Regions from separate parts of the Mesorhizobium sp. M0862 genome, predicted to be linked through region 2. Evidence: riboswitches for the same ligand, from Rfam matches in the RefSeq annotation. Region 2 holds a riboswitch; each other region holds the start of a gene.
The links. A riboswitch is a leader RNA that binds a small molecule or an ion and turns the genes downstream of it on or off. The one in region 2 is predicted to bind cobalamin.
Positions count from the first base shown of each region.

Region 1: it holds a riboswitch for cobalamin, as region 2 does, so the genes downstream of both, NKI15_RS21690 (aromatic ring-hydroxylating oxygenase subunit alpha) here and NKI15_RS04895 (DUF1636 family protein) in region 2, are expected to answer to the same signal.
Region 3: it holds a riboswitch for cobalamin, as region 2 does, so the genes downstream of both, metE (5-methyltetrahydropteroyltriglutamate--homocysteine S-methyltransferase) here and NKI15_RS04895 (DUF1636 family protein) in region 2, are expected to answer to the same signal.

Region 1 covers NZ_JAMYOJ010000015.1:29,249-36,970, forward strand. The annotation lists gene NKI15_RS21670 (ABC transporter ATP-binding protein) at 1-283, shown strand, start outside; gene NKI15_RS21675 (DUF680 domain-containing protein) at 357-590, opposite strand; gene NKI15_RS21680 (DUF680 domain-containing protein) at 662-865, opposite strand; gene NKI15_RS21685 (DUF680 domain-containing protein) at 932-1,138, opposite strand; cobalamin riboswitch at 1,638-1,839, shown strand; gene NKI15_RS21690 (aromatic ring-hydroxylating oxygenase subunit alpha) at 1,957-3,204, shown strand; gene NKI15_RS21695 (FAD-binding oxidoreductase) at 3,242-4,342, shown strand; gene NKI15_RS21700 (PqqD family protein) at 4,505-4,927, shown strand; gene NKI15_RS21705 (serine kinase) at 5,079-6,128, shown strand; gene NKI15_RS21710 (glycosyltransferase family 2 protein) at 6,125-6,868, shown strand; gene NKI15_RS21715 (glycosyltransferase family 2 protein) at 6,902-7,654, shown strand; gene NKI15_RS21720 (glycosyltransferase family 2 protein) at 7,639-7,722, shown strand, end outside.
Region 2 covers NZ_JAMYOJ010000002.1:467,794-475,515, forward strand. The annotation lists gene NKI15_RS04875 (NADH-quinone oxidoreductase subunit C) at 1-312, opposite strand, end outside; gene NKI15_RS04880 (NuoB/complex I 20 kDa subunit family protein) at 317-898, opposite strand; gene NKI15_RS04885 (NADH-quinone oxidoreductase subunit A) at 889-1,254, opposite strand; gene NKI15_RS04890 (winged helix-turn-helix domain-containing protein) at 1,582-2,784, shown strand; cobalamin riboswitch at 2,814-3,018, shown strand; gene NKI15_RS04895 (DUF1636 family protein) at 3,057-3,482, shown strand; gene cobW (cobalamin biosynthesis protein CobW) at 3,485-4,537, shown strand; gene cobN (cobaltochelatase subunit CobN) at 4,556-7,722, shown strand, end outside.
Region 3 covers NZ_JAMYOJ010000030.1:34,081-41,802, reverse strand. The annotation lists gene glyA (serine hydroxymethyltransferase) at 1-900, shown strand, start outside; gene metK (methionine adenosyltransferase) at 954-2,129, shown strand; gene NKI15_RS29065 (adenosine kinase) at 2,232-3,224, shown strand; gene NKI15_RS29060 (hypothetical protein) at 3,270-3,539, shown strand; cobalamin riboswitch at 3,631-3,778, shown strand; gene metE (5-methyltetrahydropteroyltriglutamate--homocysteine S-methyltransferase) at 3,873-6,224, shown strand; gene NKI15_RS29050 (cytochrome-c peroxidase) at 6,663-7,718, opposite strand.

The sequences.
Region 1 (7,722 bases), on a different contig from region 2:
GGCAGTCAGCTTCGGCGTGCGGCCGGAGGATCTGTCGGCCGCCACCGGCGCGGAATATCTTTTCGAGGGCGTGGTGGACTATGTCGAGCAACTCGGCGAGGTGCAGCTTGTCTATGTCGATATCGGCCGCGCCGACCTGCCGTTGGTGACCAAGCTGCCCGGCAATGTCGAGGTCAAGCGCGGGGCAAAGCTGCGACTGACCGCGGATGCCGGGGACCTGCACATCTTCGACGCCGATGGGCACTCCTTCTCGCTCAAGCCGGTGGAAGTGAAGGCGGCTTGAGATAGCTGCGTCGTACAGGCATGAAAAAAGAGCGGCGGGCCAGGCCCGCCGCTCTTTTTTTAAGCTTCGGCTGTTAGTTGTTGCCGAACCGATCCCTGTCGCTGCTCTGAGGAACGAACTTCTGTTGGTCGTTCGACGAGTTCAGCAGCTTGTAGACCGCCGAGTTGGTGCCGGTCGACGAAGTGCGGGTGGTGTCGACGGCAGCGGCCGGCTGGTTGGCGCCATTGGAGCCATAATTGTCGCTGCCGGCAAAGGCAGCGCTCGAAACAGCCAGAACGGCTGCGGTGGCAAGAACGATCTTCTTCATTTTAGTCTCCTGAATTTTTCTGATGCCGCCAGCTGCAGCGGATAAGCCCGCCACGTGCTGGAAACCGGCTTTTAGCGGCCGAAAAGGTTACGGTCGGCACCGTGGGCAGGCGCCTGCTCGGCTGGAGCCGACTTCTCAACCGAAGCCGTATGGCCACTATCGGTCGACGTAATCGCAGGCTGGTTGGCGCCGTTCGAACCGTAGTTGTCGCTACCGGCGAAAGCGCTGCCGGAGATGGCCAAAACGGCGGCGGCAGCAAGGATGATCTTTTTCATTTCAAATACTCCTGAATTTTTTGGGATCCCGAGAGCGACGGGTTAGCCGCCCTTCTTTGGTCGGGATCAGCGATTGCCGTAGAGGTCGCGGTCGGCGCCCTGAACGACAGGCTGCTTGTCAGCGTGCGCCGGCTTCTGAATGGAAGCCGTATACGAGCTGTCGACCGAGACGGCTGGCTGGTTCGCACCATTGGAACCGTAATTGTCGCTACCGGCGAAGGCGCTGCCGGTGATCGCCAAAACGGCTGCGGCAGTGAGGATGATCTTTTTCATTTTTAGGACTCCAGTTTGTCTGTCCGTCTAGCGGCGTGTCTTGGGAGGAATTCGCGTCGTTCGGACAGCCCCGATGTGGGAAAGCCATAGGCTGGTTTCCAATCACGAAGTTGTTCCGTGTGGACCACGGTCCTGCACCTTGAAATTGTGCCAGGAAGTTCTTCTATGGTCATTTATCGTATTGTTTTCAGTTGCTTATGTCGAACCGAGTGGTTCGCTCCGGTGTCGGTTTCCGGGCCGTCGTTCACACCGTCCTGCACGCATTGTCAACAGAAACGAACCGTTCGGTTCGATTAGAGATTGCTAATAGTAACTTTTCGATACCGTTGAGCCCTTTTTGCCCCCGATCGGAACTGGATCCGCAGCGATTCGAAACGGCGATGATAGCGCCGCAAGACAGGATCTCAGCCCTTCGGTGGTCGGCGGGGCGTATGCCGCGCGTGTCGCGCCGCATGGATATGATGTCGCTTTCATGCCGACGTCGCGATCGCTGCCGTGATTAGATGATCGCATCTCAGGTGCCGCTTCGTGACGACGCAGCGGAGAATTGGGAAGCCGGTCAGAATCCGGCGCTGCCCCCGCAACGGTGGTGGAGTTGAAGTCGCAACGGGAGACCACTGGGCAAGAGCCTGGGAAGGTGTCGCGATGGTCCGCAAGGACAACTCCAGAGCCCGGAAACCAGCCCGAGATGCATAGACTCGACTGATCGCGGTGGGCGGTCAAGAGGTGGATAGTGCATGTCCGGCGCCGCGCCGGCCTGAGTCCGATCCTTCCTCCATCACCACCAAGTTCAGTCCTTAAACCACGAGGACAGAACTATGGATACGCGCAACGACATGCTGAGGCTCCTGAACGGCCGCAAGCAAGGCTTTTCGCTGGAACAGCCCTTCTACACCGACCCGGACTATTTCAAGCTCGACATGGAGCACATCTGGTATCGCGACTGGCTGTTCATCGGCCATGATTGCGAACTGCCGAAGCCCGGCAGCTATATCACCGTGCAGATCGGCGATTATCCGGTGGTGCTGGTCCGCGACCAGAAGGGCAACATCAACGCCTTTCACAATTCCTGCCGCCATCGCGGCAGCCGTGTCTGCAACACTGAGAAGGGCATGGCGGCAAAGCTTGTCTGCCCCTATCACCAGTGGACCTACGAGCTTGACGGCCGGCTGCTGTTTGCCCGCCAGATGGCCGACGGTTTCGACAAGAGCCAGTTCGGCCTGAAGCCCGTCGCCTGCGAGAGCGTCGGCGGCTACATCTTCATCTGCCTGGCGAAAGAACCTGCCGACTTTGCGCCGATGCGCGCCATGATAGAGCCCTACCTCAAGCCGCACCGGCTGAATGAAGCCAAGGTCGCCTTCGAGAGCACCATCATCGAGAAGGGCAACTGGAAGCTGGTCTGGGAAAACAACCGCGAATGCTATCACTGCGCCGGCAATCATCCGGAGCTGTGCAAGACATTCCCCGAAGCGCCGACGGTGACCGGCGTGCAGGGCGCCGACAGCGATCCGGAGATGCTGGCGCACTGGGCGAAATGCGAGGCGGCGGGCCTGCCGAGCAAGTTCCGCATCGATCCGGCCGGGCAATACCGCGCCACCCGCGCGCCGCTGCTGCGCGATGCCGTCAGCTACACGATGTCCGGAAAGCGCGCGGTGACGAAGAACCTGTCCGACACTGTTGCCGCCGACCGCATCGGCACCTTGATGCATTACCACTATCCGACGACCTGGAACCACATACTGATCGACCATGCGGTCACCTTCCGGGTGCTGCCGATCAGCGCCACCGAAACCGCGGTGACGACCAAGTGGCTGGTGCACAAGGATGCGGTCGAGGGGGTCGACTACAACCTTGAGGAGCTCACCCATGTCTGGACGGAGACCAACGACCAGGACCGCCGCATCGTCGAGGAAAACGCCTTTGGCATCCTGTCTCCGGCCTATGAGCCCGGCCCCTATTCGGAGCTGCACGAGGGCGGCGTGATCCAGTTCGTCGAATGGTACGCGGCCTTCATCGGCCCGCGCCTTGCCGAAGGCGGCCGGCCGGCGCTGCGCAGCGTCGCGTGAGCTGGAGCAGGCGAAGAGGGACCAGAGGATGAATGCGATGACGGATCTTGGGCTCTATCGCCATCTCGACCAGATGGCGCCGTGGAACGATAGGCTGCAGGTGCTGGAAGTGATCGGCGTCAGCGACGAGGCGCCCGACGTCAAGACCTTCACCTTCCGCTCCGACAACCAGACCTGGTTCCGCTACAAGCCGGGCCAGTTCCTGACGCTGGAACTGCCGACACCGGACGGGCCGCTGATGCGCACCTACACGCTGTCGTCGTCGCCATCGCGGCCGTTTTCGATCGCGGTGACGATCAAGGCGCAGGCCGGCAGCATCGGCACGCGCTGGATGTTCGACCATCTGGCACCCGGCTCGCACGTCAAGGCCTATGGACCGGCGGGCGACTTCTCGTTGCACAGCCACCCGGCGGCCAAATACCTGTTCATTTCGGCCGGCTCCGGCGTGACGCCGATGATGTCGATGCTGCGCTGGCTGAACGACTGCGCGCCATGGACCGATGTCGGTTTCGTCAACTGCGCGCGGCGTGCCGAAGAGATCATCTTCCGCAAGGAACTCGAACTGCTCGGCGGCCATATGCCCGGCCTGTCGCTCGGCTTCATGATCGAGGAACGTTCCAGCCGCGAGGGCTGGTACGGTCATATGGGGCGCATCGACGCGATCCGGCTGCCCCTGCTGGCTCCGGATTTCCGCGAGCGCGAAATCTTCTGCTGCGGCCCCGATCCGTTCATGCGCGCCGTGCGCGGCATGCTGGATGCCGCCGGCTTCGACATGACGAAATACCATCAGGAGAGCTTTGCCGCGCCTGTGGTGGAGGAAATTCCGGCGCCGTTTGCCTCCCCGGTCGAGGACGGCATCGCTGCACCTGTCGAAGCCGTGACGCCGATCCGCTTCTCGCTTTCGGAGGTCGATGCCGGCTGCGTCGCCGGCCAGACCGTGCTGCAGACCGCGCGCAGCTCGGGCGTGCGGATTCCCGCCGCCTGCGAGTTCGGCCTGTGCGGCACCTGCAAGGTGAAGAAGGTCTCCGGCGAAGTCGAGATGAGCCACAATGGCGGCATCCTCGACCACGAGATCGATGACGGTTTCATCCTTGCCTGCTGCTCGAAACCGTTGTCGGCGCTCGAAATCGAGGCTTGAGCCGGTCGACTTCGCCGCAACGGTCGCCGACGCAGGCGTTGTGTTCGCGGGTCTTTGTCTTGCCAAGCATAGGCCGAGTGATTTAGACGCACTTAGGAAGGGCTGGGCAGACCGTGAAACCGGCGCATCCCTTCATGGGCGCATGGAACGGGGGACAGAGCGATGCAACAGCGGGTCTACGCGGTCGCAAGCAAGGACATCGTTTTCGAATCATTCGATGGCGAAGCCGTCGTTCTCGATCTTTCGAACGGTAAGTATTTTGGCTTTTCCGATTCCGGCAGCCGGGTCTGGCAGGCTTTGTCGTCCGGCGTCGCCACTGAAGCGCTGGTCGGAGCTGCCGCGGGCGCCGCAAAAATAAGCCTAGCCGACCTCGAAAGCTTCGTTGCCCGACTGCTCGATTTCGGGTTGCTTGCGCCAGCCGAAACACCGGCACAACCGCTTTCGGGCGAGCTGTCGGCTGCGCTTGCTGCCAGCAATGAGCCGCTCAAGGTCGATGTCCATGACGACCTTGCCGATCTCATCATTGTCGACCCGATCCATGAGGTCGAGGAACCTCTCGGCTGGCCGGCGGTGAAACAGGCATAATCGTTTCCCTAAAGCGCGTCGCGTTTGAACGGACTCAGGCGACGCGCTTAGATCTTTGATTTTATGCATGTCGTCGTCTCAAAACCGGGGCCACCCCGAGCGACATGCATCAGGCGACCCGGCGCAATTCTGGACGCTGAACAACCAACACATGCCTTTGATCACGCTGCAAACCCTGCCGGATTATGCCCGCCATGTGCTGGCGGCCGCGGAAAGCGCCGCCGCATTCTATCCCGTTACCGCCAGCGTGCGGTTGCCGGGGCTGGACCTGAGTGTCCATCTCGACCATGGCACGCTGGCAGATACCATCGGCCATGCCTTCATACCGGCTCCGGGCAATCCGTCTGCATCTGACGGCTGCCGCATTTTCGTCGCCCACCGGGGCATCGATGGCGTCCCCGCCCCGGCCACCTGGGGCCGAGGCGATTACAACCATCATGCCTTTGCCAACCGGCTGGAAGAGGCCGGATTGCGCGGCAGCTACTATCATGACCTCGACTTCTGGCAGTTCCATGATCCGCAACGCCATGTCGGGGCGCAGCTGATGATGTCGGCCGACGCCTTTCCGCCATGGGAACAAGGGGCGCCGCTGCGCGCCTTCCTGCATTGGGAATATGCGGCGCGCGGCATGCGGCTCACCCATGCCGGCACGCTGGGCATCGATGGCAAGGGCGTCCTGCTGGCGGGCTCCGGCGGTGCCGGCAAATCGGGAACGGTCGTCGCCGGCCTGCTCAATGGGCTCGATAGCGTCGGCGACGACTATGTGCTGATCGACCGGACCGAGGGGGTGACGGCCTATCCGCTGTTTGCCACGCTCAAGCAGGATCCGGAGGGCTTCAGGCGGCTGAAGCTGGAGGGTCGGCTAAAGTCGTACCAACCGCTGAACTGGCAAGGCAAGCATGCCTTTCACATCGACGAGATCGCGCCTCGACCAACTCCTGCAAGTCTGGACATTATTGCTTTGATAGTGCCCCATATCAGGGGAGGTGCGAGAAGCTCGGTCATGCCCATATCGCGCAAGGATGCCATGATCGCCTTGGCCCCGTCAGGAATCGTGCAGATGCCGGGGGAGCGGGAAGCGGGCTTTCGCTTTTTCAGCGAGCTTACCCGCGACCTGCCATGCTACCGGCTGTCGCTGGGGACCGAGCCGCGCGAGATCGCCGGCACGATTGCGGATTTTGTCCTTCGGGGCGCTGCATGAAGTTGAGCATCATTGTGCCGGTCTACAATCGGGAGATCTATGTCGTTTCGACGTTGCGGTCCCTGCTCAGGCAACGCGACGATGCCGATCTCGATATCATCCTTGTCGACGACGGCTCGACCGACAGCTCCGTTGAAGCCGTCCGCGCCATCATGCGAGAAGCGTCGTGCATCCGCCTGTTCCAGCAGGCCAACCAGGGCGTGGCCAACGCCCGCAACACAGGGCTGAAGCAGTTGCTGCCGCAAACCGAACTGGTGTCGTTCCTGGATTCGGACGACATCTCGCCGGCTGGACGATTCAAGACTGACCTACCCCTGTTCGCGGCCGACCCTGCGCTCGAGCTGACCTACTCGCTGATGACGCGCGTCGATCTCATGGATGACGAAAGCCTGCAGCCGGCACCGGGCGGCGCAGGTCCCACCGTGCGCGGCGTCAGCCTTAGCGCCGGGATATTCCGCAGGGCACTCATCGACCGTGCTGGTGCTTTCGACGAGGAGTTCCGGCAGGGGGAAGACGCCGACTATCTTCTGCGCATTTTCGAAACCAGCCCGAAGCACATTTTTCCCGACACCGTCGCGGTATACTACCGGCGCCACCCCGGCAATTTGACCAAGCAAAGGGATGTGGCGGTGCGCGAATATCTGCGTGTAATTCAGAAATCCTTGCGGCGGCGCAAGGCCGATCCGTCGCGGCGCCCGGTCGAGGGGCTTTTCGAGATCAGGCGCCCGGCAGAGTGGTGAAAGAATGAACAGATCACAGCCTGGAATGCGTGCGTGAAGCTGAGCGTGATCATGCCGGTCTACAACCGCGAACGCCATGTCGGCTCGGCGCTGCGCTCGCTGCTGAGGCAGCGCGATGCCGCCGATCTCGACATCATCGTTATCGATGACGGTTCGACCGACAGTTCGGTGGCGGTCGTGCGCTCGCTGATCGCGGAGGCGCCGTGCATTCGCCTTTTCCAGCAGCAGAATGCCGGGGTGACGCGGGCACGCAACGCGGGCTTGCGGCAATTGCTGCCGCAGACCAGGCTGGTATCGTTTCTCGATTCGGACGACATTTCCCCGCCGGGCCGCTTCAAGGCGGATCTGGCCTGTTTCGACGCAGACCCCACCCTCGAGCTGACCTATTCGCGCATGACGCTGGTCGACGACATAGATGACGATACGCTGGAGCCGACAGCCGACAGCCACTCGGTGACGGTTCGCGGCATTCACCTGTCTCCCGCTATCTTCGTCCGGCGGTTGGTCGAACGCATCGGCAGCTTCGACGAGGATTTCCACCAGGCCGAGGACACCGACTATTTGCTGCGCACTTTCGAAAGCGGGCCGAAATTCACGATGCCCGACACTGTTGCGCTCTATTACCGGCGCCATCCCGGCAACATGACCAGGCAGGCCGATGTTCCTTTTCGCGAATTCATGCGCGCCGTCTACAAGTCGATGAAACGGCGCGAGGCCGACCGCTCCTTGCACCCTGTCGACGGCATCTTCGATTTCAAGGAACTTGCGAATTGGCGTTTCCTGTGATGGCCAGCTACGGCGTCGTCATTCCGGCCTTCAACGCGACCGCCACCATCGCCGAGACGCTGCGATCG
Region 2 (7,722 bases):
AGCGGTGAGCGACGGCACCAGCGTCTCTTCGTCGGCCTGCACCTTGATGCGGATGCGCAAATTCTGCTTCGGCGACAGCAGATGATAGACGACATCGAAACGCTTGACGCGCGACGGGTAGTCGGCGCCGCAGATATCGATGATCGAAATGAACTGGCAGCCCGAATCGTCACGCAGGAAGCTTGTCACCTCGATCAGATTGTCTGTAGCAACCGAGATCGTCAGTTCGCCATAGGCAAGCACTGCATCGGTGACGCGGCCCGGCAGCTTTTCGCCGAGATAGGTCGACAGTTCGCTCAGGGATGCGGCCATGGGTCTACCGTTCGATCGTGCCGGTGCGGCGGATCTTCTTCTGCAGGAGAAGAATGCCGTAGAGCAGCGCTTCGGCGCTTGGCGGGCAGCCGGGCACATAGATGTCGACCGGCACGATGCGGTCGCAGCCGCGCACCACCGAATAGGAATAGTGATAATAGCCGCCGCCATTGGCGCAGGAGCCCATCGAGATGACGTAGCGCGGCTCCGGCATCTGGTCGTAGACCTTGCGCAAAGCCGGGGCCATCTTGTTGGTCAGCGTTCCCGCCACGATCATGATGTCGGACTGGCGCGGCGACGCGCGAGGAGCCACGCCAAACCTTTCAGAATCATAGCGCGGCATCGAGGTGTGGATCATCTCGACGGCACAGCAGGCTAGACCGAAGGTCATGAACATCAGCGAGCCGCTGCGTGCCCAGGTGATCAGCGCCTCGGTCGAGGTGACCAGAAAACCCTTGTCGGCCAGTTCATTGTTGATCTCGAGGAAGAACGGATCGTCGGAACCGACCGGACGTCCGGTATTGGGGTCGATCAGGCCTTTGGGCTTCGGCGCGACGAGCGTTCCGGAACTGTCGTTCAATCCCATTCCAGCGCTCCTTTTTTCCATTCATAGGCAAAGCCGATGGTCAGCACCGCCAAAAACACCATCATCGACCAGAAACCGAGCATGCCGATCTTCGAGAACGACACCGCCCACGGAAACAGGAAGGCCACTTCCAGATCGAAGATGATGAACAGGATTGACACCAGGTAGAAGCGGATGTCGAATTTCATCCGGGCATCGTCGAACGAGTTGAACCCGCACTCGTAGGCGGAAAGCTTCTCCGGATCGGGATTGCGATAAGCCACCAGGAACGGCGCGATGATAAGCGCCAGGCCTACAACCGCGGCCACGGCGATGAAGAGGACGATGGGCAGGTATGAACTGAGGAGTACGTTCATGCTCGGCTTTCCGTTGGCGGCCAATCCACTTTGATTACAGCAACCAACCCTAATGCGGAAGCGCGACAGTTTAACCGCTGAACCGTTTTAGGTGCCTTTGCTGCAACGCGGCGAGGGTTAGCGCACGGCTTTCAGCGAAGCAAGTCAAACCTTGTTCAAAAGACAGTGCTGGACGGCAGGCCGGGAAAAACTGGTCCGATCTCCTCCTGTTTGATTTCCTTCATCTTTCACTCCACTTTTGTCTCCTGACACATCTCCCGCCATTTGCCTGCTAGCATGACCGGAATCGCCGGCTAAAGTCGGGAAAATGGTTCGAGGCAAGACACTTTGACGAAGGACAAAATCTCACTCCCCGCGGCCAGGCGCATCGCGCTCGCCGCGCAAGGATTTCTCGATCCCCGCCCGGTCGGCACGCCCGATCGCCGCCACCTCGCCCGCGTGCTGTCGCGCACCGGCTTGCTGCAGATCGATTCCGTCAGCGCGGTGGTGCGCGCCCACTATATGCCGCTCTATTCGCGGCTTGGCCCCTACCCGCTGGCTTTGCTCGACAATGCGGCCATCACCCGCAAACGCACGGTGTTCGAATACTGGGCGCATGAGGCCTCGTTCCTGCCGGTCGAGACCTACCCGCTGATGCGCTGGCGCATGCAGCGGGCCGAGCAAGGCGACGAAATGTATCTCGGCCTCGCCAAATGGGGCCGCGAGCACGCCGCCTATATCGAAGAGATCTACCGCGCGGTCGCCGAGCGCGGCCCGATTGCCGCTTCGGCACTGGAAGGCCAGAAAGGTTCGGGCGGCTGGTGGGGCTGGAGCCACGCCAAGCACGCCTTCGAATGGCTGTTCTGGGTCGGACGCATCACCACGGCGCACCGCCGTGGCTTCGAGCGTTTCTACGACCTGCCCGAGCGCGTTCTGCCGCAGGCGATCCTCGATCTGCCGGTGCCGGCGGCCGAGGACGCGCACCGCGAATTGCTGCGCATTTCCGCCCGCGCCCACGGCATCGCGACGTCGGGTGACCTGCGCGATTATTTCCGCTTGTCGCCGGCCGACATGAAGGGCCGGTTGGAGGAACTGGTTGAGATGGGCGAGTTGCTGCCGGTAAACGTCGAAGGCTGGGACAAGCCGGCTTACCTCTATAGGGACGCCCGCCTGCCGCGAAAGATCGAGGCCCGCGCGCTACTGGCGCCCTTCGATCCGGTGGTCTTCGAGCGCTCGCGCACCGAGCGCCTGTTCGATTTCCACTACCGCATCGAGATCTACACCCCGGCTGACAAGCGCCAATATGGCTACTACGTGCTGCCCTTCCTGCTCGGCGACCGGATCGTCGCCCGCGTCGATCTCAAGGCCGACCGCCCGGCCAGCGTGCTGCGCGTCCACGCCGCCTACGCCGAACCCGGCGCGCCGCCGGAAACTGCCGCAGAGCTGTTCGAGGAATTGAAGCAGATGCAGGGCTGGCTTGGCCTTGAGCGCATCGAAGTGGCGCCGGCCGGCAATCTGGGGAAACCCCTGGCCGACATCGCCATGTCGTAGCAGCGCGTTGACACAACTCCCCGCAACAGCCTAAATCCGCTCCAGACGGTCCCCTGCCCGCAACGGCAAGGGCCAAGAGGGAATGCGGTGCGGGACGAAAATCCCAAATCCGCGGCTGTCCCCGCAACTGTAAGCGAAGAGCCAAGGCCGAAAGCCACTGGGTAACACCGGGAAGGCGGCTAACCAAGGCGATGACCCGCGAGCCAGGAGACCTGCCGTCTGAGACAAAGTATCCGATCGCCTGGCGGGTTTCCGGGCAAGGAGCACGGTTTTTGGACCAGAACAGCAGTTTTTCGGCTGGCACAGCGGACATTGCGTCCAGGGACAACGACGCCCTGACCGGCGTGACCGTCATCGTCTGCGCCTCCTGCCGCGATGAGACCGGTTCCGACGCCCATCCGCGCGCCGGCGAATTGCTGGCTGAGGACACACGCCGCGCCGCTGCCGGCGATATCCGGGTCCGCACCGCCGAATGTCTCGGCAATTGCAAGCGCCGCCTCAGCGCCGCGATCCTGCGCGATGGCTGCTGGAGCTATGTCTTCGGCGATCTGACCGCAACCAGCGGCGCCGACCTCGTTACCGGCGCAAAGCTCTTCGCGACTTCGGCCGACGGCCTCATCCCGTGGCGCGGCCGGCCCGATAGCCTCAAGCGCGGCCTCGTTGCCCGCATCCCACCCCTCGACATGCTGAAGGACTGACGATGAACGCTTCAAACCCGGCCGCCAACCTCTCCCGTGTTCCCTGCACTGTCGTTACAGGCTTCCTCGGCGCCGGCAAGACGACGCTGGTCCGCCATCTCCTGGAAAATGCCGGCGGCAAGCGCATCGCCATCATCGTCAACGAGTTCGGCGACATCGGCATCGACGGGGAAATCCTGAAAGGCTGCGGCATCGACACTTGCCCCGAGGAAAACATCGTCGAACTGGCCAATGGCTGCATCTGCTGTACAGTCGCCGACGATTTCGTGCCCGCCCTCGACAAGATCCTCGCGCTGACACCGAGGGTCGACCACATCCTGATCGAGACCTCGGGCCTCGCTCTGCCCAAGCCGCTGGTCCAGGCGTTCCAGTGGCCGAGCGTGAAGAGCCGGGTAACCGTCGACGGTGTCATCGCCGTGGTAGACGGCCCGGCGCTGGCCGAAGGCCGCGTCGCCAACGACATGGACGCTTTGCAGGCACAGCGCGCTCAGGACGAGACGCTCGACCACGACGATCCGGTCGAAGAAGTCTTCGAGGACCAGATCGCCTGCGCCGATTTGATCATCCTGTCGAAGAGCGATCTAATGGACGCCCCCGGTTCGGCCCGCGCCAACGCCATCATCAATGAACATTCCGCCCGCGCCGTGAAGATCGTGCCGACCGCACATGGCAAGCTCGATCCCTCGGTGCTGCTCGGCCTCGGCCTCGCCGTCGAGGACGACATCGAGAACCGCAAATCGCACCATGACGGCGCCTTCGACCACGAGCATGACGATTTCGACACCTTCATCGTCGACATCCCCTCGATCACCAACCCGGACGAACTGGCCAAGCGCGTCGCCACGGTTGCCGAGGAACAGAATGTGCTGCGTGTGAAAGGCTTCGTCGATGTCGGCGGCAAGCCGATGCGGCTTTTGCTGCAGGCCGTCGGCCCGCGCGTCAATCATTACTATGACCGCGCCTGGGCGGCTGAGGACGACCGCCGCTCGCGTCTTGTCGTCATTGGCCTGAAAGGACTGAACCGCCCGGCGATCGAGCGTATACTCGCCGGCTGATCCAAACCACGAGCCGAAATGCATATACTCACCACCACATCCGCCTCGCTCGACGATCTCGCCGAGCCCGTCGATCTCGGGCAGACGCCGGCGGATATCGTGGCGCTGTCCTTCACCGACAGCGACCTCGCCGGCCTCGCGGCGGCGTGGAAGGCCGATGCCGCCCGCCTGCCGTCGATGCGGCTGGCGGCGCTGCGCGACCTGCGCCATCCCATGTCCGTGGACCTCTGGATCGACAGCGTCGCCCGCCAGGCCAAGGTGATCTTGGTGCGCATCCTCGGCGGCTATGACTGGTGGCGCTATGGCTGCGACCAACTCGCGGTGACTGCTCGCGAACGTGGCATCAAGCTGGCGCTGCTGCCTGGTGAAAGCCATGACGAGGACCTCAGGCTGATCGAAGCCTCGACGCTGCCCCGCGCGGAGCTGGACGGCCTGCTGGGCTATTTCCGCGAGGGCGGGCCGGAGAATATGACAGCGCTGATGCAAAGATTGGCGGGGCTGGCGGGACGGGATGCGGCTTCGGCTGACCCGGTTAGCGTGCCGAAAGCTGGTTACTACGAGCCAGGTCGCGGCGTGGTGGGCAAGTTGGATTTGGCCAATGTCGGCGTTCCTTCACACCCCCCTCTGTCCTGCCGGACATCTCCCCCGCAAGGGGGGAGATCAGCCGTCACCAAAGCCGGCTCCTCTTCGGCCCCGTTGAACAGGAAGCTGTCTGGGTCATCTAAGATTGGCGAAACCGTTGACGACAGATCAATCTCCCCCCTTGCGGGGGAGATGTCCGGCAGGACAGAGGGGGGTGGGCGGGAACTCGGCGCAGACAACATCAACTCTCCCATCATCCCCATCCTCTTCTACCGCTCGATGCTGCTGGCCGCCGATGTCGCGCCAATCGATGCCCTCTTTGATGCACTCCGCCAGCGCGGCATGAGACCGGTCCCGATCTTCGTCTCCAGCCTGAAGGACCCGACGTCGCTGGCCTTCGTCGAGACCGCGCTCGCCTCGCTCAACCCCGCCGCCATCATCACTTCAACCGCCTTCGCATCCGGCGCCGAACCCGGCGTCCAAACCCTGTTCGACCGGGCCTGCGTGCCGGTCTTCCAGGTCATCGTCGCCACCACCCGCCGCGACGTCTGGGACAACAACCAGCGCGGCCTGGCGCCGGCCGACCTTGCCATGCATGTCGTGCTGCCCGAACTCGACGGCCGCATCCTGGCCGGCGCGATTTCCTTCAAGGGCGAGAGCGAGACCGACCCGGCGCTCGGCCACCGCGCCTTAGCGAACCGCCCGGAACCGGATCGCGTTGCGCAAGTGGCGGAGCGTGTCGCGGCGTTCATCAAGCTGCAGCAGACGCCCCGCGCGACGCGTAAGTTGGCGATCCTCATTCCGGACTATCCGAGCGCGCCCGGCCGCACTGGCTATGCAGTGGGCCTGGATGTGCCGTCCAGCGTGCTGGCCATGCTGCATGACCTGAAGGAGCAGGGCTATCGGGTTGAAGGGATTCCGCAAACGCCGCGTGAGTTGCTGGACGCGTTGGAGCGGAGAGGCGATGGGCTGGGGTTGGAGGAGTATCTGGACTTCTCAAAGGATTTGCCGGCTGACGCACTGGCTGCAGTCGAGGCGGCATGGGGCGCCCCTTCACCCTCCCCCTTGTGGGGAGGGTCGGTTCGCGACATTCGCGAAGCGGATGGCGCGAAACGGGGTGGGGGTAGCGGTGCACCACCCCCACCCGGCCCTGCGGGCCACCCTCCCCACAAGTGGGAGGGTAAGAGCGGCTTCCCCTTCCGCGCCGCCACCTTCGGCAACATCACTGTCGCTCTCGCCCCCGACCGTGGCCGCTCGGCCGACCGCCGCGCCGATTACCACGACCCGACGCTCCCTCCCCGCCACGACCTCATCGCCTTCGGCCTGTGGCTGCGCAAATCGCTCCGCATCCATGCTCTCATCCATGTCGGCGCTCATGGCACGCTGGAATGGCTGCCCGGCAAGACGGTAGCGCTCTCACAAAACTGCTTCCCCGAGATCGTCACCGGCTCGTTGCCCGTCATTTACCCCTTCATCGTCTCCAATCCCGGCGAAGCGGCGCAGGCGAAGCGGCGTATCGCCGCCGTCACGCTTGGCCATCTGCCGCCGCCGCTGACCGGTGCCGGCCTAGACGAAGGGCAGCACAAGCTCGAACGCCTCGTCGACGAATATGCCCAGGCCGACGGCCTCGACCGCCGCCGCCGCGATCGTCTGGCCAAGCTGATCGTCGACACGGCGCAAAAGACCGGCTTCGCCTCCGAAGCCGGCGTCGCCGGAACCGATGCGCCCGACGAGGCGCTGCGCCGCATCGACGCCTGGCTCTGCGACCTCAAGGATTTCGCCATCAAGGACGGCCTGCATATTTACGGCCGCGCGCCAGACGACGAACCCGACGCCATGCGCCGGCAAAGCGCCGAAGCCGAGAAGGCCGCGCTGCTGGCGGCGCTCGACGGCCGCCACGTCAAGGCCGGCCCGGCCGGGGCGCCTGCGCGTGGCCGCTCCGACGTGCTGCCCACCGGCCGCAATCTCTTCACCTCCGATCCGCGCACCATGCCGACGCCGACCGCCTATGATCTGGGCCGATCGGCGGCGGAAGAGGTCGTGCGCGGCTATATGCAGTCACATGGCGACTGGCCGCGTTCTCTGGTCATCGACCTCTGGGGCTCGGCCTCGCTGCGCACCGGGGGCGAGGAGATCGCGCAAGGCCTGGCGCTGATGGGCTGCCGGCCGCAATGGGACAGTGCCACCGGCCGCATCACCGGCATCGAGGTGCTGCCGCCGGCCACGCTCGGCCGTCCGCGCATCGATGTCACCTGGCGGATTTCCGGCCTGTTCCGCGACATGTTCCCGACCCAGATCGCGCTGATCGACGCCGCTGCCAACGCCGTTGCCGCGCGCGACGAGGACGATTCGGAAAACCCGCTCGCCGCCAGAACCCGTGCCGATGGCAAGATCGGCCCGCGCATCTTCGGCACCTCGCCCGGCCCCGACGGTGCCGGCGTCGAGGACCTGCTGTCCAGTGGCGACTGGGCCGCGCGCGAAGAGATCGGCCGCGCCTATCTCGATGCGACGTCGCATGCCTATGGCGGCGCCAAGAGCGAAGGCATCGCTTCCCCCGGTGCCTTCGAGACCCGCGTCGCCGAGGCCGATCTTCTCGTCCACAC
Region 3 (7,722 bases), on a different contig from region 2:
TTTTCCGGAACTGACTATCAACGCGTGCCCTATGGACTAGATGAAAAGACACAGCAGATTGACTATGACCGCTTGCGCGAGACAGCCAAGCGGGAACGGCCGCGGCTCATTTGGGTCGGCGGAACCGCTTACCCGCGTGTCTTTGACTACGCGGCAATGGCAGAAATTGCCCTGGAAGCGAACTCCTATCTCGTAGCCGACATTGCGCACATCAGCGGCCTGATTGCCGCGGGAGCGCACCCGAATCCCGTGGGCCATTGCGACGTGGTCAGCAGCACGTCCCACAAGTCGATCCGCGGTCCCCGCGGTGGCTTCATTTTGTCAAGGAACGAAGATCGCTATCAGGCCCTGTATCATACAAAGAGCAAATACAATCTCGCCAGACGAATAGACCGGGCGGTCTTCCCTCACCTGCAAGGCGGACCTCACATGAATGCCATCGCTGCGCTAGCGGTTGCCTTGCACGAAGCCGCGAACCCGTCCTTCCGAGGCTACGGCCAACAGACGGTCAAGAATGCCAAGGCTCTGGCACATGCACTGCTTGAGCGAGGTTATGACCTGGTTACCGGGGGGACGGACAATCACATGCTGATCCTTGATCTTCGCGATCGGCCACTATCGGGCAAGGCCTATGCCGAGCGACTAGCAAAGGCAGGAATCATCACAAACTTTAATATGGTGCCTGGCGACCCGCGGCATCCGGCGGTCACAAGCGGAATTCGCCTGGGGGCGCCAGCAGTGACGTCAATGGGCATGCGCGATGTGGAAATGGTGCAAATTGCTGGCTTCATTGACTCCGTCCTCCAGCGGCCAGACGACGAAGATCTCCATGCCTGCGTGCGAAGAGACGTTGCCGACTTGTGCGCTGCGTTCGAGGTCCCGGGCATCTCCGACAAGTAAGGTGGGCCAAGCAAAATGCCCATACCACATCCAACATCCGAAGCGAGGTATTCATGGCTAGGCAGTTCGTGTTCTCTTCCGAATCGGTTGGCGCGGGGCACCCGGATAAGTTGGCCGACAACATCTCGGATGCCATCCTCGATGCCATCCTCCGCACAGATCCCAAGGCGCGCGTCGCCTGTGAAGCGTTGGTAAAATCAGGGATAGTCGTTCTGGCTGGCGAGATCACCAGCGATGCCCAGGTGGATTACAGCCAAGTTGCGCGCGATACGATTCTCGACATTGGGTACGACGACGAGGCCGTCGGCTTTGACGGCCGGCGTTGCTCCGTCGTTCATGCCCTCACCGAGCAGTCGCCCGACATCAGCCAAGGCGTTGACGAGGGAAGAGGGCAAGACCTCCAGCAGGGAGCGGGAGATCAGGGCCTCATGTTCGGCTACGCATGCCGCGAAACCGATACCCTGATGCCTTTGCCGATCCAGCTCGCTCATCGCTTGACGAAACGGCAGGCGTATGTCCGGAAGGCACAACAGCTTGGCTGGTTGCGTCCTGACATGAAATCCCAAGTCTCAGTGCGCTATGAGGGGTTGCGCCCGGTCGCCCTGGATACCATCGTCGTGTCGACGCAACATGACGAGCAGGTCTCGCAAGAGACTGTCCGCGAGGGCGTCATTGAGGAAATCATAAAGCCTGTCCTGCCTACCCACCTGGAGACGGAAGGCATCAGAATTCTGGTCAACCCGACGGGGCGGTTCGTAGTCGGCGGGCCGCGCGGCGACTGCGGTCTCACTGGACGCAAGATCATCGTCGATTCCTATGGCGGGATGGGTCGTCATGGCGGCGGCGCCTTCTCGGGCAAGGACCCGTCCAAGGTTGACCGCTCGGCTGCCTATGCAGCCCGCTATGTCGCAAAGAACATCGTCGCTAGCGGACTTGCGGACGTGTGCGAGGTGCAGCTTGCTTACGCAATCGGCGTGGCCAGTCCGGTTTCCGTCATGGTCAACACGTTCGGGACAGCCAGGGTTGAGGAAAGCAGGATCGAGCGCCTCATTCTTGAGTTGTTCGATCTCAGACCGAAAGGCATTATCAAGATGCTTGATCTCTTACGCCCTATATATCGCAATACAGCGACCTATGGCCATTTCGGCCGTGAAGAGCCTGATTTCACCTGGGAGAAGACAGACAGGGCAGACGAATTGCGTCGCGAGGCAGGACTCGCCGCCCCGTGAGACCGGCGAACGGATTGACAAGCGGAAAGCCCATTCCCACCGCGGACCCGCGCCTGGCAGGCGTGACGAGAAGCCGGTTCGGGTTTTTTGGCGGAGACATTGATGCCCGATTATGACGTGCTTTGCATCGGCAATGCCATTGTCGACATCATCGCCCAGTGCGACGACGCTTTTCTCGAGACCAACGGCATCATCAAGGGTGCGATGAACCTCATCGACACCAAGCGCGCCGAGCTGCTCTACAGCCGCATGGGGCCGGCGATCGAGGCCTCGGGCGGCAGCGCCGGCAACACGGCGGCGGGCGTCGCCAGCTTCGGCGGCCGTGCTGCCTTCTTCGGCAAGGTGTCGAACGATCCGCTCGGCGAAATCTATGCCCATGACATCCATGCCCAGGGCGTTGCCTTCGACACTAGGCCGCTTGAGGGACAGCCGCCGACGGCGCGCTCGATGATCTTCGTCACTCCCGACGGCGAGCGTTCGATGAACACCTATCTCGGCGCCTGCATCGAACTCGGGCCGGAGGACGTCGAGGCCGAGAAGGCCTCGGGCGCCAAGGTTACTTATTTCGAGGGCTATCTCTGGGACCCGCCGCGCGCCAAGGAGGCGATCCGGCAGACGGCGAAGCTCGCACACGAGGCCGGACGCGAAGTGTCGATGACGTTGTCGGATTCGTTCTGCGTCGACCGTTACCGGGACGAGTTCCTCGAGCTGATGCGCTCGGGCACTGTGGACATCGTCTTTGCCAACAGCCACGAGATCAAGTCGCTCTACCAGACCAAATCCTTCGACGAGGCGCTGGAGGCTATCCGCAAGGACTGCAAGATTGCCGCCGTCACCCGCTCCGAAAAAGGCTCGGTGATCGTGCGCGGTGACGAGACCGTCACCATCCAGGCGACAACGATCCGCGAACTGGTCGACACCACCGGCGCCGGCGACCTCTATGCCGCCGGCTTCCTCTACGGCTACACGACCGAACGCAGCCTGAAGGATTGCGGCGATCTCGGCTCGCTGGCGGCCGGCCTGGTGATCCAGCAGATCGGCCCAAGGCCAAGGCAGAATTTGCGCCGCGAGGCGGAAGGGGCTGGGTTGCTGTAGATGCGCGGGCAACTAACCAGCCGCCCTACTGACGCGATGACCGCAGTGGCGGAACTGTATCAAAGCTCGCTGATAGCGACAGCCATTCGCTTCGGAGAACTGACCCATGCTGCTGCCGTGAAGCTCGCTGGAGGAGCGGTGCAAGGCGTGCTTGCCATGACGGCATTCACCGTCATCCAGATCGTCACCAGCATTTTCCAGAAGCTCAGCTTGGGGAAGGCCAGTAAGGTTCCTGACGTAACGGAGAACTCGCGGCGTCCGTCGGACTTGACTTGCGATCACGTCCCACGATGCCGAATGCGGGCAGCAGACTGAATATTTCACAATGTTAGACAAAGGCGTAAAACGCGACCATATAACGACATAAACATTTCATTATGCGTCATTGACAAAGAGCGGGTTGCTGTGATTGTCTGCGTGTTGTGGTTCTCGCGTACGGTGCTGCCGCAGCGGAGCTAAGAGGGAAGCCGGTGCGATGCCGGCGCTGCCCCCGCAACTGTTAGCGGCGAGCCAACCCCGCGAGCCAGGAGGCCTGCCACGCGAATTACGTCCACGGGCGGGGTGTCTCGGTGGCCGCTGCAACCCGGCGTTGATGCCGGCCTGCTAGCGCCTTCCTTGTCACCGACGCCCCAATCATCGGGGTATGACATGACTGTCTCTCAGCAAATTCCTGTAGCAACGCTCGGCGTGCCGCGCTTCGGTCGTCGGCGAGAACTGAAATTCGCGCTTGAAAGCTACTGGTCCGGAACATCGTCCGCTGGCGACCTTCTTGCGACGTCGAAGGCGCTCCGTGCCGCTAGCTGGGAAGAGCAGCGCGATCGCGGCGTGTCGAAAATCCCGTCGAACGACTTCTCGCTTTACGACCATGTGCTCGACACCGCAGCCATGGTCGGGGCCGTTCCATCCCGTTACGGCTGGAATAGCGGCGAGGTCCCACTTGACATCTACTTCGCAATGGCGCGCGGCAACCAGGGTCAGACGGAGGATTGTGGACACGCTGGTTACCAGGAGGAGGCTCATGGACTTGGTGTAACCGCGATGGAAATGACCAAGTGGTTTGACACCAACTACCACTACATTGTGCCGGAACTCGATGATGATCAGACGTTCGCCCTCTCGTCATCGAAGCCGGTCGATTACTTCCTCGAGGCTAAAGCTCTCGGCATTCACACACGCCCAGTCATCCTTGGACCCATCACCTTCCTCAAGCTGGCGAAATCGCCTGCCGAGGGGTTCGGTCCCATCGCTCTCCTACCGCGGCTGCTGCCGGTTTACGAGCAGCTTCTGGAGAGGCTGAAGCTGTCGGGAGCCGACTGGGTGCAGATCGATGAGCCAGCGCTTGTCCTCGATCTGAACCCGAACGAACGAGCTGCGTTCGAATTCGCCTATGGCCAGCTGTCGAAAGCCGCGCCCGAGCTGAAGATCATGCTGGCTACGTATTTCGGGTCGCTGGGAGACAATCTCGAAACCGCGATTTCTCTGCCCCTGGCCGGCCTGCATATTGATCTCGTGCGCGCTCCCGAGCAGCTGGAAACGGTGGCTCGGCTCGCTCCGAAGGATCTGGTGCTCTCGCTTGGCTTGATCGATGGCCGCAACGTCTGGCGTGCGAACCTGCCCGCCATTCTCGACCGCATCAAACCGATCGTCGCCGGCTGGCCCTTGGACCGCGTCGAGATCGCGCCTTCTTGCTCGATGCTGCATGTGCCGATTGATCTGCGCATGGAGACGGAACTCGACGCGGACATCAGGTCGTGGCTCGCCTTCGCGGCCCAGAAGACCGACGAGCTGGTCTTGCTGGCCCGGGCCCTGTCCCAAGGCAGGGATGCGGTGGCAGGCGCGTTGAAAGCGTCTGCCGAGGCTGCCGCCACGCGCGTGACATCCACGAGGATCCATGACCCGCTTGTTCAGGGGCGGATCGCTAGCATTCAGGACAGCGCGAAGCGACGAGAGAGCGCTTTTGGCGAGCGCTCCAGAGTCCAGGCCGGCTCACTCGGGCTGCCGCCGTTCCCGACGACGACCATCGGGTCCTTCCCGCAGACGCCGCAGGTACGCAAGGCGCGGGCCGCTCATGCGAAGGGCCAGCTGAGCTATGTCGACTATGAGACGTTCCTGAAGAAGGAGATCGAGGCTGCAATTCGCTGGCAGGAAGAGATCGGGCTGGACGTGCTGGTGCATGGTGAGTTCGAGCGAAACGACATGGTACAGCATTTCGGCGAGCAGTTGTCCGGCTTCGCGCTCACCGAGCATGCCTGGGTACAAAGCTATGGGTCGCGCTACGTGCGTCCCCCCATCATTTTCGGCGACGTATCGAGGCGCAATCCGATGACAGTGCGCTGGTGGCAATTCGCCCAGTCGCTTACGGAAAAGCCCGTGAAGGGAATGCTCACAGGCCCAGTCACCATTCTCAACTGGTCTTTTGTTCGCGACGACGTACCCCGCTCCGAAGCCTGCCGCCAGATCGCGCTCGCCATCCGCGACGAAGTGACGGATCTCGAAAGATCCGGCGCAAGGATGGTCCAGATCGATGAGGCCGCGTTTCGCGAAGGATTGCCACTGCGCCAATCTGACTGGAAAGTCTATCTCGACTGGGCTGTCGAATGTTTCCGGATCGCTTCAACGGGTGTAAAGGACGCGACTCAAATTCATACCCACATGTGCTATTCGGAGTTCAACGAGATCATTCACGCGATCGCTGGAATGGATGCGGATGTCATTTCGGTTGAGACGTCGCGCTCGAAGATGGAACTGTTGGACGCCTTCACGAGCTCCAAATATCCGAACGAAATCGGTCCTGGCGTCTATGATATTCACTCACCACGCGTCCCGGAAGTCGGCGAGATTTCGGACTTAGTCATGCTTGCCCGCGAGCGACTGTCCGACGGCCAACTGTGGATAAACCCGGACTGTGGCCTCAAAACACGCAAATGGGAGGAGGTCCGCCCTGCCCTCATTAACATGGTCGCTGCAGCACGCGCGCTCCGGCAGAAAGTGCAGGCGTGAGGCCTCTCTTCCTCAGCGTGTGGGGAGTTGCCGGCTGGCGGATGTCGGTCGGGAATATGCCAAACCGATCACACTCTTGGAAATGAGCCACTCGGCGCAAATGTGCAATTTCCCTACGGCACGTGTCTTAATCCCGCAGAAATATAAATGTGGCACTACGCTATAACATCGGTTCCTTGGGGACATACAGGCCCCGCGCCTCGAACAAATCGGACTGGCGTCGTTTCTCAAAGTAGACTGCTTGGCGCGTTCGCTCAGGCAGCGACAATATATGGTGCTGCGTCTGTCCGCCCCCAGTTGATCGCGCAGACTACGGGCGAGGTGGCAGGGTTCGGGTATCGCTAGCGTCCCGCCAATTCGGAGATGGACGTCGCAATTCGTGTCGCCAAGTAAAAATCGCCAATCATTTTCGATTGCAAGTCCGCAGCCAGTTGGCCCTTATTTTCCTGAGATCTGCGTTACAGGCCGGGGCGTTGTCGCCGTTTCTGAGGGTAAGATGGGATAGGCGACGTCAGGTGCCTCTCCGGTCAGCGAGTTGAGGAAGGCAACAAGCAGGTCAACTTCTTCGTCCGCCAGTACTACGCCGAGCTGGGTGGTCCCCATAATGGCGACGGCCTGTTTCAGATCCCAAACCTTGCCCGAATGAAAGTATGGCGCGGTGAGTGCAACGTTGCGCAGCGGCGCCACGCGGAAGACATAGGAATCGTCGGCTGCATTGGTGACCTCAAATCGGCCCTTGTCTTTGTCCGGCAGGACTTCGGCGCTGGGCCGTTCCACGAGGCCGAATGGGTAATAGGCTTGCCCACCAACGTTGATGCCGGCATGGCAGGACGAGCAGCCTTTGTCCATGAAAAGCACCAGGCCCTGTTTCTGTTCGGAAGTCATGGCAACCTCATCACCATTCAGGAAGCTGTCGAACGGGGCAGGTGTGACCAGTGTCGCCTCGAAGGCTTCGATCGCCTTGGCGAAGTTGTCGAAGGTGACCCGATCGGCTTCAGCCGGAAAAGCTGCATCGAACCACTCGACATATTGCGGCATGGACTTGAGAGTGGCGATGAGTTGGCCCGGTGTATTGGCCATTTCGATCCCGGCTTGGACCGGTCCCTTCGCCTGAGCCTTCAGGTCTTCGGCACGACCATCCCAGAACTGGGCGATGTTGAAGACAGCGTTCAGTACAGTCGGCGCGTTGCGCTGTCCCTTCTGCCAACCATGGCCAATCGAGGTTTCGTGATTGTCGTCGCCGCCGGTGGCCAGGTTGTGGCATGAATTGCACGACAAGACGCCTGACGCCGAGACGCGTGGATCGAAGAACAGTGCCTTGCCGAGAGCGATCTTTTCCGGGGTGATCGGGTTGTTGGCGACTGTCGGCGTGGTGGATGGCAAAGCCGTGAAGGTGGCCAATGCCGTATCTCTGAGGTCGGTGGGGATCGAATCCGCAGCAAAGGCGGTGGGTGCCAGCAAGGTGACAGCCATCGTACTGAATAGGATTTTCATAATT